4 regions of the Rhizobium sp. 05L429 genome follow, and region 4 is predicted to be linked to each of the others. Evidence: predicted binding sites of a transcription regulator. Region 4 holds the regulator's gene; each other region holds the start of a gene.
What was found. Region 4 encodes PhoB, which activates phosphate uptake and scavenging genes when phosphate is short. Its sites were predicted from a motif close to TGTCATNNANCTGTCAT; they were not measured.
Positions count from the first base shown of each region.

Region 1: the regulator PhoB is predicted to act here: its motif matches at 2,578-2,594, upstream of AC1DNW_RS07160 (DUF2794 domain-containing protein).
Region 2: the regulator PhoB is predicted to act here: its motif matches at 1,914-1,930, upstream of AC1DNW_RS10725 (TIGR03364 family FAD-dependent oxidoreductase).
Region 3: the regulator PhoB is predicted to act here: its motif matches at 3,546-3,562, upstream of AC1DNW_RS02430 (alpha-D-ribose 1-methylphosphonate 5-triphosphate diphosphatase).

Region 1 is NZ_JBFTNV010000005.1:188,073-193,161, forward strand. Features, by position in the region: gene AC1DNW_RS07145 (ABC transporter permease) at 1-571, shown strand, start outside; gene AC1DNW_RS07150 (Bax inhibitor-1/YccA family protein) at 750-1,478, shown strand; gene AC1DNW_RS07155 (GNAT family N-acetyltransferase) at 1,590-2,147, shown strand; gene AC1DNW_RS07160 (DUF2794 domain-containing protein) at 2,154-2,555, opposite strand; gene AC1DNW_RS07165 (DUF1223 domain-containing protein) at 2,829-3,569, opposite strand; gene acnA (aconitate hydratase AcnA) at 3,806-5,089, opposite strand, start outside.
Region 2 is NZ_JBFTNV010000008.1:109,199-112,888, forward strand. Features, by position in the region: gene AC1DNW_RS10715 (2'-5' RNA ligase family protein) at 130-738, shown strand; gene AC1DNW_RS10720 (M14 family metallopeptidase) at 809-1,870, shown strand; gene AC1DNW_RS10725 (TIGR03364 family FAD-dependent oxidoreductase) at 1,975-3,105, shown strand; gene phnX (phosphonoacetaldehyde hydrolase) at 3,102-3,690, shown strand, end outside.
Region 3 is NZ_JBFTNV010000002.1:148,102-153,190, forward strand. Features, by position in the region: gene AC1DNW_RS02415 (AI-2E family transporter) at 1-327, opposite strand, end outside; gene purM (phosphoribosylformylglycinamidine cyclo-ligase) at 573-1,646, shown strand; gene purN (phosphoribosylglycinamide formyltransferase) at 1,643-2,308, shown strand; gene AC1DNW_RS02430 (alpha-D-ribose 1-methylphosphonate 5-triphosphate diphosphatase) at 2,319-3,488, opposite strand; gene AC1DNW_RS02435 (NUDIX domain-containing protein) at 3,624-4,217, opposite strand; gene AC1DNW_RS02440 (molybdopterin oxidoreductase family protein) at 4,214-5,089, opposite strand, start outside.
Region 4 is NZ_JBFTNV010000021.1:10,117-13,433, forward strand. Features, by position in the region: gene pstB (phosphate ABC transporter ATP-binding protein PstB) at 1-715, shown strand, start outside; gene phoU (phosphate signaling complex protein PhoU) at 760-1,473, shown strand; gene phoB (phosphate regulon transcriptional regulator PhoB) at 1,605-2,288, shown strand; gene AC1DNW_RS21225 (LysR family transcriptional regulator) at 2,567-3,317, opposite strand, start outside.

The DNA of each region.
Region 1 (5,089 bases), on a different contig from region 4:
CATGGTGTTCTCGCCGAACACCTTCCGTGGCGCTCCGCATGCATGGTTGGCGACACTGACGGATCCCGCATCCACGGAGACGGAAGACGCCGCAATCCTGAAATCCGTGACCAACACCTATCCGACGATCACGAGTGTCCGCGTCAAGGACGCGATCGATATCGTCAACCAGTTGGTCGGCGAGCTTGCGACCGCGATCCGCGCAGCCGCCTCCGTTGCCCTCATCGCCTCCATCCTCGTGCTGGCAGGAGCGCTGGCCGCCGGCAACCGGGCGCGCACCCATGATGCCGTTGTACTGAAAACCCTCGGCGCGACCCGGACCATGCTGATCCGCGCTTTCAGCTACGAATACCTGATCCTTGGTGTTGCCACCGCCATCTTCGCGCTCCTTGCCGGCGGCGTGGCCGCCTGGTTCATCGTCAGCCGCATCATGCGCCTGCCCTCCACTTTCATGCCTGACGTCGCAGGTGTGACCCTGGTCACCGCCCTCGTGCTGACCGTCGGCATCGGCCTGATCGGCACCTGGCGCATCCTCGGCCAGAAAGCGGCACCCGTTTTGCGCGAGCTGTGACGGGTGAGACGCTCATATCCCTTCACCTTACGGCGATTTAACCGAACGGCTGATTGCAAAGGCCTTGTTTGAAAAGGGCAAAAGCCTCATATTGTCAGCAGGCATGCTGGAGCTCCGCAGCGGCGCCCGGGTCGTGAACCCGACACCGTATTTCCATCGGAGCTTGTAAGAGGAAACTATGGCTGATCTCCGTAACTATCAAAGCCGCGCACAAACCGGCGAAGTGATTGATCAAGGCCTCCGCGCTTATATGCTCAAGGTCTACAACCTGATGGCGCTGGGTCTGGCGATCACTGGTTTGGCCGCCTATTTCGCATTCACCTTCGCTGTGCAGGACGGCCAGCTCACGCAGTTCGGCAACCTGCTGTTCCAGTCGCCCCTGCGCTGGGTCATCATTCTTGCGCCTCTTGCGGCAGTCTTCTTCCTGAGCTTCCGCATTAACCGCATGAGCGTCGCTGCCGCGCAGACGACCTTCTGGGTCTATGCAGCGCTGGTCGGTCTCTCGCTGTCGTCGATCTTCCTGATCTACACGCAGTCGAGCATCACGCAGACCTTTTTCGTGACTGCCGCTTCCTTTGGCGCGCTGTCGCTCTTCGGCTACACGACCAAGCGTGACCTGTCGGCAATGGGCTCGTTCCTGATCATGGGCCTCTTCGGCCTGATCATCGCTTCGCTGGTCAACATCTTCCTGGCTTCGTCTGCCCTGCAGTTCGCAATCTCCGCGATCGGCGTGCTGATTTTCGCAGGCCTCACCGCCTACGATACGCAACGCATCAAGGAAATGTACTTTGAAGCAGACGGTTCTGATGTCGCCGGCCGCAAGGCCATCATGGGTGCGCTGACGCTCTACCTCGACTTCATCAACCTCTTCATGTTCCTGCTGCAGTTCATGGGTAACCGGAAATAAGCAGGGTCGGAATGAAAACGAAAAGGCGGCCTCGGCCGCCTTTTTTGTTGCGAGCAGTTCGCTGGAGTGCTTCAACGGGGCCAGTCCTCCAACAGTGCCGATCGATCCGAAATGCCCCCTATCCTGCGCGACGCCATTCCCTCCGATCTTCCCGCCATTACCGAGATCTACCGCGAATCGGTGCTGAACAGCACCTCGAGCTACGAGATCACGCCGCCGACCGAAGCGGAAATGACGGCTCGCTTCTCCATCATCCGCGAGCAGGGCTACCCCTACATCGCTGCAACGGGCGAGGACGGAACCCTGCTTGGCTACGCCTATGCCTCCGCTTTCCGCACCCGCCCGGCCTATCGCTGGCTGGTCGAGGATTCGATCTATCTAGGCACGGAGGCGCGCGGAAAGGGTATCGGCAAACTGCTCCTTAGAGAGCTGATTTCCCGCTGCACGGCATCGGGTTTTCGGCAGATGACCGCGGTCATTGGCGGCGCGAGCCCTGCGTCGATCGCGCTTCACCGTTCGCTCGGTTTCGAAGAGCTCGGGCTGATGAAAGGCGCCGGCTACAAGCACGGCCGCTGGCTGGATACGATGCTGATGCAGCGAATACTCGGCGAAGGAACGGAAACGCATCCCGACCCCGCTGCCTATCCGGGCAACCTATTCAAGGGGTGATATCGCCTATTTGTCGACGAGCTTCAGCGACTTGTCGAAGACCTTCAGCACCAGTCCGAGCTCGTGGCCGCGCTTCAGGATCATTCCGTTGATGTTGACGACCGAATAGGCGCCCTGCTTGGCCGCGAGTTTCGGGTTTTTCTCGATGCGAAAAAGCGGCATTTCGCCCGAACGCTTGAAGACGGAGAAAACTGCCTTCTCCCTGGTGTGGTCGATGGCATAGTCTTTCCACTCGCCCTCACCCACCATGCGACCATAGATCCATAGAATCTGGTCGAGCTCCCGCCGGTGAAATGTCACCGGCATTGGGTCCTTGTTTTGTCTGTATTCCTTGAGATCAACGACGGTTGAAGAGCTATTGTCGACGGAGCGGCTTTCGCCGTGTCGCAAATCCGGCGTATCTGTCATCAGACTCCCAAGACCTCCACGTGTGACAGGAGAGTGACAGTTTGCCCGAGCCGCGGCAAATTGCAAGGGCACGGACTATCACACTGGGGACGAAACCTGCTTTCTCCGCAGCGCCGCATTTCAGTCAAAACAGCGCCTCATTTCCAAGAGAACTATAGGTTCCAGTTTGGCGCCAGCGCGCCAAAGGGCCCGGCGGAGCGTATCGACCTTAACCCCAGCCCCGAATACGCTTGGCCGGGCCGCCTGACATTCATCCGCAAGCGGATGAAATTCCTAGATATTTTTTCCCGCCATGACGACGGCCGCACCGAGGATTGCGCCCGGATCGCCGTTAGCTGTCACGGATTGCAAGAGAATCGCCGAGCCTTCCAGATCCGGTTTTTCCATGACGCTCGCCGGCAGGGTGAGCGTCATGGCCTTGCCGTCCCACATGCCGACAGTCTCCACATCGGTCACGCTGTGAAGGTAGGAAATCTTCTGGCCGCTGTTTTCGCCCTTCTCGACGTCGATCGTTTTTTCCTTGTCGAAATAAACGATCACAACATTGGCCTTGCCCTGGCCGGCACCGAGTTTGATCTCCAGCTCGTCGCCGCGCATGCGAGCATTAACAGGCACGGTCAGACCTTTGCCCTCATCCGCATAGCCGTTGACCTTGCCGTTGATGCCGGCAAGGTCCGCACCTGCGAGATGGTCACGGCCATTGACGATCGCCTGCGGCGTATAGATGTTGCTGCGGCCCATCATGCGGGCATAGCCGTACTGCCGCTCCGTATTTTCCTTTGAGCTCAGCGTGTCGGCCCAGCCGAGATAATTCCAGTAATCGACGTGATAGGCGAGTGCGATGACATTGCCCTGGCTGACGAGCTTGCGGAACGCAGCGTCTGCCGGCGGACAGGAGGCGCAGCCCTGCGCCGTGAATAGCTCAACGACGCCTTTCGGCGCGCCGTCTTCAGCCAGGAGCGGACCTGCAAACGCAAGCCCGGCGATCAGCGGGATCATAAAACGCGGGGACATTCACCAGCACCTCTTTTTCAGCGCCGACAGCGGTCTTCAACCGCCGGCTCTGAGATATGAACGTACGAATAATCCTTCCGGGTCCAAACGGAAAGTCACGAACGGGTGAGACGGAGGCCCAGGCGGATTGCGGCCGAAACACATCACCGTGAGCAGTGAAACAGCTCCGTTTTCCGCAAAGAAAAACCGCCGGAAATCGCTTTCCGGCGGTGATTATCAGGCAAGTATCTTAACAATCAGGCTGCGAGATCGCGCAGAACCGTCTGCAGGATGCCGCCATTGTTGAGGTAGACGACCTCGTCCAGCGTGTCGACGCGCGACAGCAGCGGAACGTCCTTCACCGTGCCATCGGCATAAGTGATCTTGGCGATCTTCTTTTCGCGCGGCTTGATGTTCTCGAGGCCTTCGATGGTGACGATTTCGTCACCCTTCAGGTCGAGGCTCTGCCACGTCGTGCCTTCTTCGAAGACGAAGGGGATAATGCCCATGCCGACCAGGTTCGAGCGGTGGATGCGCTCGAAGCTCTGAGCGATGACGGCCTTGACGCCAAGCAGGTTCGTGCCCTTTGCAGCCCAGTCGCGCGAAGAGCCGTTGCCGTATTCAACACCGGCGAAGATGACCAGCGGGACGCCTTCGGCCTTATACTGCATGGCCGCATCGTAGATCGACGTCTCTTCCTTGGACGGATAGTGAATGGTGTAGCCACCTTCCTTGCCGTTCGCGCCCAGCATGAAGTTACGGATGCGGATGTTGGCGAAGGTGCCACGCATCATCACCTCATGGTTGCCACGACGCGTACCGTACTGGTTGAAGTCGGCAACGGCGACGTCATGGCCGAGCAGGTAGGCGCCTGCCGGCGAAGCAGCCTTGATCGAACCGGCCGGGGAAATGTGGTCGGTGGTGATCTTGTCGCCGAAGAGGCCGAGAACGCGGGCGCCCTTGATATCGGAAATGCCGGTACCCTTCTTGCCCATGCCGACGAAATAGGGCGGGTTCTGAACATAGGTCGAATCGTCGTCCCAGGCATAGGTCTGGCCTGGGGGAACCTGAACGGCCTGCCAGTTTTCGTCGCCCTTGAAGACGTCGGCATACTTGGTTTCGTAAAGCTCGCGGGTGACATATTTCAGGATGAATTCCTGAACCTCGTGCGAAGTCGGCCAGATATCCTTCAGGAACACCGGATTGCCATCCTGGTCTTCGCCGATCGGCTCATTGGTCAGATCCTTCTGAACCGTACCGGCAAGAGCGTAGGCGACGACGAGCGGCGGCGAGGCGAGGTAGTTCGCCTGAACGTCCGGCGAGATGCGGCCTTCGAAGTTGCGGTTGCCCGAGAGCACGCCGGAAACGATCAGGCCCTTGTCGTTGATCGTCTTGGAGATCGGCGCCGGCAGCGGGCCGGAATTGCCGATGCAGGTCGTGCAGCCGAAGCCGACGAGGTTGAAACCGAGCTTGTCGAGGTCAGCCTGCAGGCCGGACTTGGCGAGATACTCGCCGACCACCTGCGATCCGGGAGCGAGCGA
Region 2 (3,690 bases), on a different contig from region 4:
GGCAGCCGTTTCTGTCTTTAATATCCATACAAAACATTTTGTTCATGTTTTGTTTTTGACTATAATGTCAATCCGGTTATGCTCCTCCTTGTCGAAACAAGGAGGCGGGCGATGTAGTCCGTAGTTCAAATGCCTCATTTTCCACTCGATCCGAATAGCGCAGGCCCGCAGAAGAAATCCGATCTTGTCGGAGAATTTCACGACAGGATTTTCTTCGCGCTTCGTCCAACCATCGAAGCGGCATCCGAGGCGCTGGACATCGCGCAAATGTATCGCAATAGACATTCTCTGACCGGCCCCTCGCGGCCCAACGCAGTGCTTCATGTCACGCTGAACGGCATTGGCGCCTACCGTCGGCTCCCGGATGATATCGTGTTCGGCGCTGAACAAGTCGCCGCGACAGTGCGTGCCCAGCCGTTCGAAATTGTTCTCGACGAGGCCATGAGCTTCAAGCATCCTGGCCAAGCGCAGGCTTTCGTCATCTGTGGCAGGCAAGAAAACGAAGGCCTGCTGGATCTTCGCAACCAAATTCAAGAAGGTCTCTACGAGGCCGGGCTACCCTATAATGTTGGCGGACATCTGACGCCGCACATGACGATGGTCTATGATCGCAAGACCGTGCTGCCTGAAAAGCTTGACCGACCTGTGCGCTGGACCGTCCAGGAGTTCCTGCTGATTCACAGTATCTACGGGAAGAGCGAGCATCACGTCATCAACCGGTGGCCTCTCATCGGCTGAGCTGCGCTTGCACCGCGGGTGGGGATTCGCCTAAAACTCCCCACTCAATATGCACATGCGGAGCAAGACAGTGGACGTTTCAGAGATCATCATCCCCGGCGATACGCCCGGCATCGAATGGCGGTTGCCGGTCATGCGCTTCAGGGGAAGCGATCCGGCGGCGCCGAAGGTCTATATCCAGGCCGCGTTGCATTCCAATGAACTGCCGGGAACGGCGCTTGCGCATTTTCTCTGCCTTCAACTCGGGCAAGCAGAAAGCGAAGGACGTATCGCCGGCGATATCACGCTCGTGCCGCAGGCAAATCCGATCGGGGCGGCGCAATCGCATTTCGGCGAGTTGCAGGGCCGCTTCGATTTGGGATCGCGGACCAATTTCAATCGGGATTTTCCGCTGATCTCGGTTCGCGACCGGGAGGAGTTGCTTGACGGTCTCGATGATTATCCGGCTACAGATCGATTGAAGCGAAAGCTGATTGACATGGCACTCGGGGCCGATCTGGTGCTCGATCTGCATTGCGATGATGAATCGCTGCAATATGCCTATATCGATGAGGCCTTCTGGCCGGAGGCAGCGGACCTTGCCAATGCGCTCGACATGGAAGCAGTGCTGCTTTCTGATGGCGAAAGCTCCGCCTTTGAAGAAGCGGTCGGTTTTGCCTGGAAATATGAGGTGCCAGGCGAGCGCAAGACAAAGCTTCCGGGCAAGCTTTCGGTGACGGTGGAGCTGCGCGGCCGGCYCGACGTCTATCCCGATATGGCCGCAAAAGACGCCGAAGGCCTGCTGCAATTCCTGATCGGGCGTGGTGTCGTCAACGGCCGGGCAGGCGGTGACAAGACCTTCTTCGGACCGGCCGTGCCGCTCGACAATGTCGAGATCGTGCGCGCGCCGCAGGGTGGCACAGTGTTGTTCCATCGCAATATCGGCGAACGTGTTTCTGAAGGAGAGCTTCTGGCGACGATCATCACCCGACCCGGCTTTGCCGAAGGCGATATCCACATCCTGGCGCCGCAGGGCGGGCTGCTGCTGACCCGCACGTCCGATCGGCTGGTGCGCCGGCGAGGCGACATAGTGAAGATCGCGGCCGACCGGCCGAGCAAGGCGACGCGGAGGGCCGGCGCGCTGGAAGACTGAACCGGCGTTCTTTTCCACACGCGAATGTAAGGCTCCGCGCAACTGTCACACAGGCTTCAAGATAATCCGCCAAGCCGTTGCAGACATGTTGCGAAGGAGCTTTCATGCCGCAATACGACGTTGCGATCGTCGGCGCAGGAATTATCGGGCTGGCGCATGCGCTGGCGGCGGCAAAGCGCGGCAAACGCGTTGTGGTTATAGACCGCGACGCACAGGCAAACGGCGCCTCGGTGCGCAATTTCGGATTTGTGACGGTGACCGGCCAGCAGGCTGGCGACTGCTGGGGCAAGGCACGGAAGGCCCGTGATATCTGGGCCGAAGTGGTGGACGAGGCCGGCATCGATGTCCTGCAGCGCGGGCTTTTGCTGGCAGCGAGGCTCGACGAATCCGAAGGCGTGATCGATGCCTTTCTGCGGACCGAAATGGGAGAAGGCTGCGAAAGACTGACGGTCGACGAAGCACGGCGGCTCGTGCCGGCGCTGCGGCCGGAGGCAGCGCCGTTTACACTCTACAGCCCGCATGAGCTGCGCGTGGAGTCCCGAACTGCCATTCCCCTGCTCGCGCGGTATCTTGAAGTCAAATACGGCATCGAGTTCCGCCGCTCCACGGCGGTGAGTGCCGTCGAACCGCCGCGAGTCGAAACGACTGCAGGGGTGATCGAGGCGGAAACAGTGGTCGTCTGCCCGGGCGATGATTTCAAGAGCCTGTTTGCCGACCGGATCGCTGCTTTCAACGTAACGCGCTGCAAACTGCAGATGATGCGCGTCGTTCCGGCGCAACGGGTTTCGCTCGGCACAGCCGTCATGTCCGATCTCGGGCTTGGACGCTATCTCGGCTATGCCGAGTTACCGGAGGCGACTGTGCTCAAGGCGAGGCTCGACCGGGAATTCAAGCCCGAGCGCGAAAACGGCATCCATCTGATCGTCACGCAGTCGGAGGACGGCTCGCTCGTCGTCGGCGACAGCCATCATTATTCCGAAACGCCCGATCCCTTTGGGCTGGAGCGGGTCGACAGGCTGATCCTCGACGAGTTGGACACCGTGCTCAACCTGCCGGGACGCTTCATCACCGAGCGTTGGATCGGCACCTATGCCTCCGCCCCGGACCGCTGGCGGTTCACCGACAAGCCTTCCGACGCGTTGCGCATCGTCGTGGTCACGGCGGGCTGCGGTGCATCCACTGCTTTCGGCATCGGCGAGGAAACCATCGAAGATCTTTACGGGAGCGCAGCATGACGCAATTCAAGGCAGTGGTCTTCGACTGGGCCGGCACGGTCATCGATTTTGGCTCCTTCGCGCCGATGGGCGCCTTTGTGGAAACCTTCGGCAAGTTCGGCATCGAAGTGACGATCGCCGATGCCCGCAAACCGATGGGGCTTCCAAAGCGCGCGCATATTGCGGCAATGCTGGCCGAGCCGCATATTGCCGCCCGCTGGCAGGCTGCATGCGGTACCTCCCCTGACGAATCGGCAATCGATAAGGTCTACGAACTCTTCGTGCCGCTCAACGAGGCGGTCGTGAGCAATTACTGCGCACTGGTACCGGGCGCGCTGAGGACGATCGAGTACTTGCGTGAGCGGCAGATGAAGATCGGCTCGACCACCGGCTATACGCGCTCGATCATGGAGCGCGTGCTGCCGCTTGCCGCCGAACAGGGCTATGCGCCCGACAACCTGATCTGCGCCGATGACCTGCCGCTCGGCCGGCCGACGCCGATCGGCATGTACAAATGCTTCGTCGATCTGATGGTCTATCCGGCCTCTGCCGTCCTGAAGGTCGACGATACGGAACCGGGTATTGCCGAAGGTGCTGCCGCCGGCT
Region 3 (5,089 bases), on a different contig from region 4:
GAATTGCTGCAACTGGGTGATGTAGCCCGGCAGGCGCTGGGCGAAATCGTTGAACTGGTTGATGAGCACGGGAATGAGGATCATCAGCGCCAACGCAAAGACGATGACGAAGGCTACCAGGATGACGATGGTCGCCATCAGGCGGCTCAAGCCCAGCCGCTCCAGCCTGTCGGCCACCGGATCGAGAAAATAGGCGATCGTCATGCCGGCAATGAAGGGCAGCAGGATCGAGCTGAAGATGTAAAGGAAGGCGACGAAGAAGAGCAGAACCGTCGCCCAGAAGATGACCTGGCGCTTCAATATCGTTCCGCTGACCTGTTGTGGCATCGCTTCCCCGCTGCTCGCTCGCCCCTGCCCATGCCGCTTTAGAACGACCCTGGCCGCTCCAGCACATAGGATGGAGGCGCAAAGATGGTCAACCCTATTGCACCGAATCCGGAAAGCGTGCTGGGAAGAACTGGAAATTGGGGGCTTTTCCCATGCAACGCTTGCATAAAGCGCCCTCTCATGCAATTGCGACCGGCATGTGACGCGGTCTCGTCCGCAGCGTTAAAAACCCTCCGGAGATCAGCATGAGCCAGTCTGGAAAAAACGGCCTGACCTATAGCGACGCAGGCGTCGACATCGATGCCGGCAACTTGATGGTGGAAAAGATCAAGCCAGCCGTGCGCTCGACGCGCCGGCCGGGCGCAGACGGAGAGATCGGCGGCTTCGGCGGTCTCTTCGACCTCAAGGCTGCCGGTTTCACGGATCCCGTGCTGGTCGCCGCCAATGACGGCGTCGGCACGAAACTGAAAATCGCCATCGATGCCGACTATCATGACACTGTTGGCATCGATCTCGTCGCCATGTGCGTCAACGATCTCGTCGTGCAGGGCGCAGAGCCGCTGTTCTTCCTCGACTATTTCGCGACCGGCAAGCTCGATCCCGATCAGGGTGCCGCGATCGTCGGTGGCATTGCTGCCGGCTGCCGCGAGGCGGGCTGCGCGCTGATCGGCGGCGAGACGGCCGAAATGCCGGGCATGTATTCCTCGGGCGATTATGATCTCGCCGGCTTTGCAGTGGGTGCGGCCGAACGCGGCAAGCTGTTGCCGTCGGGCGATATCGACGAGGGCGACGTCATTCTTGGCCTTTCCTCATCCGGCGTCCACTCCAACGGCTTCTCGCTGGTGCGCAAGATCGTTTCGCTTTCCGGCCTCGGCTGGGATGCACCGGCACCGTTTGCCGAAGGCAAGAAGCTCGGCGAAGCACTGCTGACGCCGACCCGCATCTATGTGAAGCCGCTTCTGAAGGCGATCCGTGAGACGGGCGCGCTGAAGGCGCTGGCGCATATCACCGGCGGCGGCTTCCCGGAGAATATTCCGCGCGTGCTGCCGAAGCATCTTGCAGCCGAAATCGATCTCTCGGCCGTCAAGGCGCCCGCCGTCTTCTCATGGCTTGCCAAGACCGGTGGCGTCGAGGCCACGGAAATGCTGCGAACTTTCAACTGTGGCATCGGTATGATCGTCGTCGTTGCCGAAGAGAATATTGCCGCCGTTTCCAAGGCGCTTGAAGCCGAAGGCGAGACGGTCGTCACGCTCGGCCGCATGGTCGCCCGGGCCGAGGGCGCAGCCGGCACGATCTACAAGGGCACGCTCGCCCTATGAGTTCGCCGCGCAAACGCACTGTCGTCTTCATTTCCGGCAGCGGCTCCAACATGATGGCGCTGGTGCAGGCGGCAAAATCGGCCGATTATCCGGCCGAGATCGTTGGCGTGATCTCCGATAAGGCAGATGCGGGCGGGCTTGCCAAGGCGGCCGCCGAGGGTATTCCCACCTTCGCCTTCGTGCGCAAGGACTATGCGAGCAAGGACGAACACGAGGCGGCGATCCTTGCCGCGCTCGACGCGCTTTCGCCCGACATCATCTGCCTTGCCGGTTATATGCGGCTGCTTACTGGCGCCTTCATCCAGCGTCATGAAGGCCGGATCATCAATATCCACCCTTCCCTGCTGCCGCTTTTTCCGGGACTGCATACGCATCAGCGGGCGATCGACGCCGGCATGCGGATCGCCGGCTGCACCGTGCATTTCGTCACCGAAGGCATGGATGAAGGCCCTGTCATCGGCCAGGCGGCCGTACCGATACTGACAGGCGATACCGCCGATGCGCTGGCCGGACGCGTGCTGACCATCGAGCACCAGCTTTATCCGCAGGCGCTCAAGCTCTTTGCCGAAGGCAAAGTGAAGATGGAAGGCGGCAAAGCAATCGGGGCGACAGCTTCCGCCGCCGCCCCCAAATCCCAGCTCATTTCGCTGATCGCCGACTGACGCTTCAACTTCAGGCCGCGAGGGCCTGAAGCGGATGCAGGGTGCCGTCGCTGTAGACGAACTGGCCGCCGCGGAACGTGGCGCGGATGCGATGCACGTCGCCCGGCTCGATCACAACCATATCGGCGCGCTGGCCGATGGCGATCTCGCCGCGATCCATCAGGCCGGCGGAACGCGCCGCGTTTGATGTCGCCATCGCGACCGCGGCCGGAAGACCGCCCTCGACGGTTTCTGCCAGCTTGAAGATGCCGGGCACGAAAGCCGCTGGATGATAGTCGGCGGCAATCACGGTCAACAGACCGGCCTTTGCGGCATCGAGCGCGCTCAGATTGCCGGACATGGACTTGCCGCGCAGTGCGTTCGGCGCACCCATCAGCGTCCAGAGACCACGGCGGCGGGCTTCCTCGGCCGCCGGCAGCGTTACCGGGAATTCGCTGATCGTGACGCCGAGATCGAACATTTCGATGACCTTCTCGACGCTGTCATCGTCGTGCGAGGCGAGCGAGAGGCCATGCTTCTTCGCAAGCGCGACGATGTCCTTCAGCTTGGCGTCGATCTCGGGATTGTCACGCATGGCGATGCGCTTGGCGACAACTTCGGCGGCCATTTCCTCGGATATGGCGCGGCGCTCGGAAATGCTCTGGATATAGCTCTTGATGTCATTGTACTGGCCCTGCCCCGGCGTGTGGTCGGTCAGCGAGACCATGTCGATATGGCCGGCTTCCAGCAGGCGCTCCAGAGTCGGCGCCGCACCGATATTGGTAATCTCGTAGCGGGCATGGACGCGGTGATCGATCAGCAGATTGTCGCGTAGCGTGTTGATGCCTTCGATGACGGCCGATGTCGTCTCCAGCGAGCGGACGTGGCCGTAGACGCTTTCCGTCGCAAAGGAGACGGCGGCGAAGGCCGTGGTCACGCCGGCAGCCGCGAGCTTCTTGTCCAGTTCGTGGATGCCGAAATCGATCGGCATATGGGCGTTCGGGCGCGGCGCAATCTCGCGCTCGATCATGTCGCCGTGCAGATCGACGAAACCCGGCATCAGCAGACGTCCGCCGCCGTCGATCACGGCATCGGTGACCGGCTCTGGCCGGATCTCGACGATCACACCGTCTTCGATCCGCACAGAACCTTCGCTCACAACCTCGCTGGGCAAAACGAGGGTGAAATTACCGAGCCACATGGGCTTTCTCCTGACCGCATCCGATGATTGTTAAAGGGCAGCGCTTAGTCCCGCATCATGACAATTGCATGAAGAATTCCCAGAAACTCAGCCAAGGCGAATGGACGGGCAGACATCGCGTTGCACGCCGAGCGATCAGCCGGAAAGCAGGCCCTTGTTCGACAGAATCCACTGCAGCAGCATGATCGTCTTGAGATCGATGATCTCGCCCTTTTCGATCATCGCGACAGCCTCCGGCAGCGGTATTTCCAACACCTCGATATCCTCGTGCTCCTCCGCCAAACCGCCGCCGTCGGATGTGCGGTCGGCGGTATCGATTGCCGCTGCAAAGAAATGCACGACCTCGGTGATGGAGCCTGGAGCCGTGTAAGATTTGAACAGGAAGCGGACGTCACGAATCGTATAGCCGGTCTCTTCCATCGCCTCGCGGCGGATGGCGGCTTCGGGTTCGTCTCCGTCGAGCAGGCCGGCCGGGACTTCGATCATCCACGCTGGGTCGCCATTCACGTGGGCCGGCAGGCGAAACTGCTTCACCAGAACGACGATATCGCGCTTGGGATCGTAGAGCAGGATGCAGGCGGCCGGCGTGCGGTGATAGACCTCACGCGGAAGGCGATGGGTCTCACCCTTCCGGTCGGTATAGTCGAGCTGATAGCCGACCAGCTTCGTCCAGCCGTCGGACAGGATTTCCTTGCCGACGATTTCCACTTTTGCCTTAGATTGCGTCATATGACGTCCTTGCGAAGCCAGACCTTGTTGTCGTGGACGGCAGCGCCGCCATAGGGCGCCACGGGATCGGCGCCGGTGAGAACGTTGATGCCTTCGCCATCGACATGCGCCTTGTTGGGCCAGAGACCCTCGGCAATCAGGACGCCAGGTTTAACCTCTGTTGTCACGCGGGCATGAATGCGCAGGTCGCCGCGCACATTGCCGATATGGACGAGATCGCCATTGTCGATGCCATTGGCTTCGGCATCGGCGGGATTGATCATCACTTCCGGGCGACCTTCCTTCTGGCGCGACGTCTTGGTTTCCGAAAAGCTTGAATTCAGGAAGTTGCGCGCCGGCGAAGTCGCCAGGCGGAAAGGATGCTCGGGATCGGCGAGCTCGATGACGTCGACCTGATCCGGGAACGGCGGGAGCTCTGCATAGGGGCCGAGCGTACCGACGGAAGCCGGCGGCTTGTTCGGGGCGGGACCGTTCACCCAGTCCGGCCGGAAATGAAACTTGCCGTCGGGATGAGCGAAACCATCAAGATAGTGTGCTTCCTCGAAGGCCGGCTGGCGGTCGAACCATTTATGTTCGAGGAAATGGTCGTAGTCCGGCAGGTTGCTCGCGGCCAGGACGCGGTCGACCATCTCGCGCGCCGTGAAGCCGAAGCCGGGGCGATCGGCGACACCGAGGCGTTTTGCCAGTTCCTCGATGACGAAGAGGTTGGTGCGCACGGTCGGTGGCGGTTCGACGAGTTTGGGGCCGAGCAGGATGTGGTTCTGGCCGCCGGCGCGGTAGATGTCGTCATGCTCGACGAACATGGTGGCGGGAATGACGATATCGGCCATTTCGGCCGTCTCGGTCATGAACTGCTCGTGGACGGCGACGAA
Region 4 (3,317 bases):
CGAGAAGCGTGCGCTTTTCGATGTCAATCTGAACGTCCGCGAAAACACCGTGACCGCCCTGATCGGCCCCTCGGGCTGCGGCAAGTCCACCTTCCTGCGGTCGCTGAACCGCATGAACGACACGATCGACGGCTGCCGCGTCACCGGCAAGATCACGCTCGATAGCGACGACATCTACGATCCCGACATCGACGTCGTCGAACTTCGCGCCCGCGTCGGCATGGTCTTCCAGAAGCCGAACCCGTTCCCGAAGACGATCTATGAAAACGTTTCTTACGGTCCGCGCATCCATGGCCTTGCCAAGTCCAAGGCCGACCTCGACCAGATTGTCGAGACGAGCCTGCAGCGCGCCGGCCTCTGGAATGAGGTCAAGGATCGCGTGCATGAATCCGGCACCGGCCTTTCCGGCGGTCAGCAGCAGCGTCTGTGCATCGCACGCGCCGTTGCCGTCAGCCCGGAAGTCATCCTGATGGACGAGCCCTGCTCGGCGCTCGACCCGATCGCAACTGCCAAGGTCGAAGAGCTGATCCACGAGCTGCGTGAAAACTACACGATCGTCATCGTGACGCATTCCATGCAGCAGGCCGCTCGCGTATCGCAGCGCACGGCTATGTTCCACCTCGGCAACCTGGTCGAGGAGAACGATACCGACAAGATGTTCACCAACCCGGACGATCCGCGTACCCAGGACTACATCATGGGTCGCTTCGGCTGATTTTGGCGATGTGAAGCCTTCCCGATTTTCGAGGACAAAGCCCCATGGCATCAACACATATTTTCTCTGCTTACGATGACGATCTGAAATTCCTGTCCCGGCGCATTTCCGAGATGGGTGGTCTTGCCGAACAGATGGGCGGCGACGCTGTCCGCGCGCTCGTCAACGGCGATACCGCGCTTGCTCAGAAGGTCATTTCCGACGATGTGATCCTCGATCACGCCGAGCGCGAGATCAACGACAAGGCGATCGTCACGATCGCCCGTCGCCAGCCGATGGCCTCCGACCTTCGCGAGATCATGGGTTCGATCCGCATCGCCGCCGACCTCGAGCGCGTCGGCGATCTCGGCAAGAACACGGCAAAGCGCGTCATCGCGGTGCAGAGCACCGGCGTTCCGCGCAAGCTCGCCCGCGGCCTCGAGCATCTCTCCGAACTGGCGCTCGTCCAGCTCAAGGAAGTGCTCGACGTCTACACCAATCGTTCAGCTGACAAGGCGAATGCGATCCGCGAACGCGACGACGAGATCGACGCGATGTACACTTCGCTGTTCCGCGAACTCCTGACCTACATGATGGAAGATCCGCGCAACATCACGAGCTGCACGCATCTTCTCTTCTGCGCCAAGAACATCGAGCGCATCGGCGACCATGCAACCAACATCGCCGAGACGATCTACTACATGGCAACCGGCGCCCAGCCGGAGGGCGAGCGTCCGAAGGACGACAGCTCCAATACCGTTGGTGCGGTGACGGAGTAATCTGGACCTGCCGATTGCGTGCGCGCCCCGCGCTGGGGCGCGCAAGGGTCGCAGCCAATTCCGAGTTCCTGCATGGTCCCTTGCTTAAATCACCCCCGGTTTAAGGATCATGCATTAGGAGACTGACACGCATGATCCCAAGAGTTGCAGTTGTTGAAGATGAAGAGGCACTCAGCGTGCTTCTCCGCTACAATCTCGAGGCTGAAGGTTTCGAGGTGGATACGATCCTCCGTGGCGACGAGGCCGAAATCCGGCTTCAGGAGCGCACCCCGGACCTGCTCATCCTTGACTGGATGCTGCCGGGCGTTTCCGGCATCGAGCTCTGCCGCCGGCTGCGCATGCGGCCGGAAACCGAGCGTCTGCCGATCATCATGCTGACGGCACGCGGCGAAGAGAGCGAGCGCGTTCGCGGTCTCTCGACCGGCGCGGATGACTATGTCGTCAAGCCCTTCTCCACGCCGGAACTCGTTGCCCGCGTCAAGGCGATGCTGCGACGCGCCCGTCCGGAGGTTCTCTCCACCGTTTTGAAGTGTGGTGATATCGAGCTCGATCGCGAAACCCATCGCGTCCATCGCAAGAGCCGCGAAGTCCGCCTCGGCCCGACCGAATTCCGCCTCTTGGAATTCCTGATGTCGTCGCCGGGCAGGGTCTTCTCCCGCTCGCAGCTTCTCGATGGCGTCTGGGGTCACGATATCTACGTGGATGAACGCACCGTCGACGTCCATGTCGGCCGCCTGCGCAAGGCGCTGAATTTCTCCAACATGCAGGATGTCATCCGCACCGTCCGCGGCGCGGGATATTCCATGGAAGCCTGATCCGAGTGATCGGAGGTCACGAACGGGTCGTCTGGGTAACCGGGCGGCCCGTTTGTTTGTTCGGGTGGGCTTTTTAAGAGTAGACGTTGGCTTGCTGACGCCTTGACCGACATGCCCCTTGCATCGCGAGGGCTCAAGCGATGACGGGGACATCTGCTATGCGCCGATTGCGAACATTCTCTGAGCCTTGAGCATCGACTGATTTGGGGCCGGAAGGGGACTGTCGGCTTGCTGGCGCTAGCCAATCGAAGCCGTCACCAAGATGAGCGTGAGCTCTGCTATGGAACTTCAGCATAGCGGATGATGCTCTGATTTTGTACGTTGGCGACTAGTTCATCAGAACGAGACAAAAATCGGCGGAGCAAAGGTGAGGAATTTGAATCGTTGTATCCTAAGGTGAGATCAATTGTCGGAGGCACACCCTCAAGTGCTCTGGCAACGACATTTGGCGTCAGCATATTTTGCGCATAAAGCGGAATAAGCGTTATTCCACCTGTAGACACGACGAGCGACATTGCTGATGGTAGGCCTTCACCTTCGTACTCTGCCTTGAGTGTGATCCCAACGTTCGACGCGTACTCCTGGATCACGGATTGCAAGACCGGAGAAATTCTAGCCGAACTGACGTAAGTTTCGCGGGCAAGATCCTGTGGCCGGATCTTTTTCTGCGACGTCAAGCGATGGTCAGCCGGCAGCACGGCGATCAGTGGCTCCTTGGCTAAAAACTTGAACGACACACCAACACTCTGCGTCTCGGGGCGAAGGAAAGCGACGTCCAGCTTGCCTCGCATCAGTGCCAGAGCAAGGTCCGGGGAAGACTGACTGGACAATATGATTTCAACCTCCGGCGCTTCCTCACGAATAATGCGCAGTGCATGGGGTAGCCACACGACCTCTTGCCCTGCGAGAAAACCGATAGTGAACGACTGCTTTTGCGGCTGCTCTGCCCGCCGGGCCCCTTCCGCAGCCGCCTCGACTTGCAACAACGCCAGCCGCGCGTGATCAAGAAACACTTTACCGGCGGCGGTG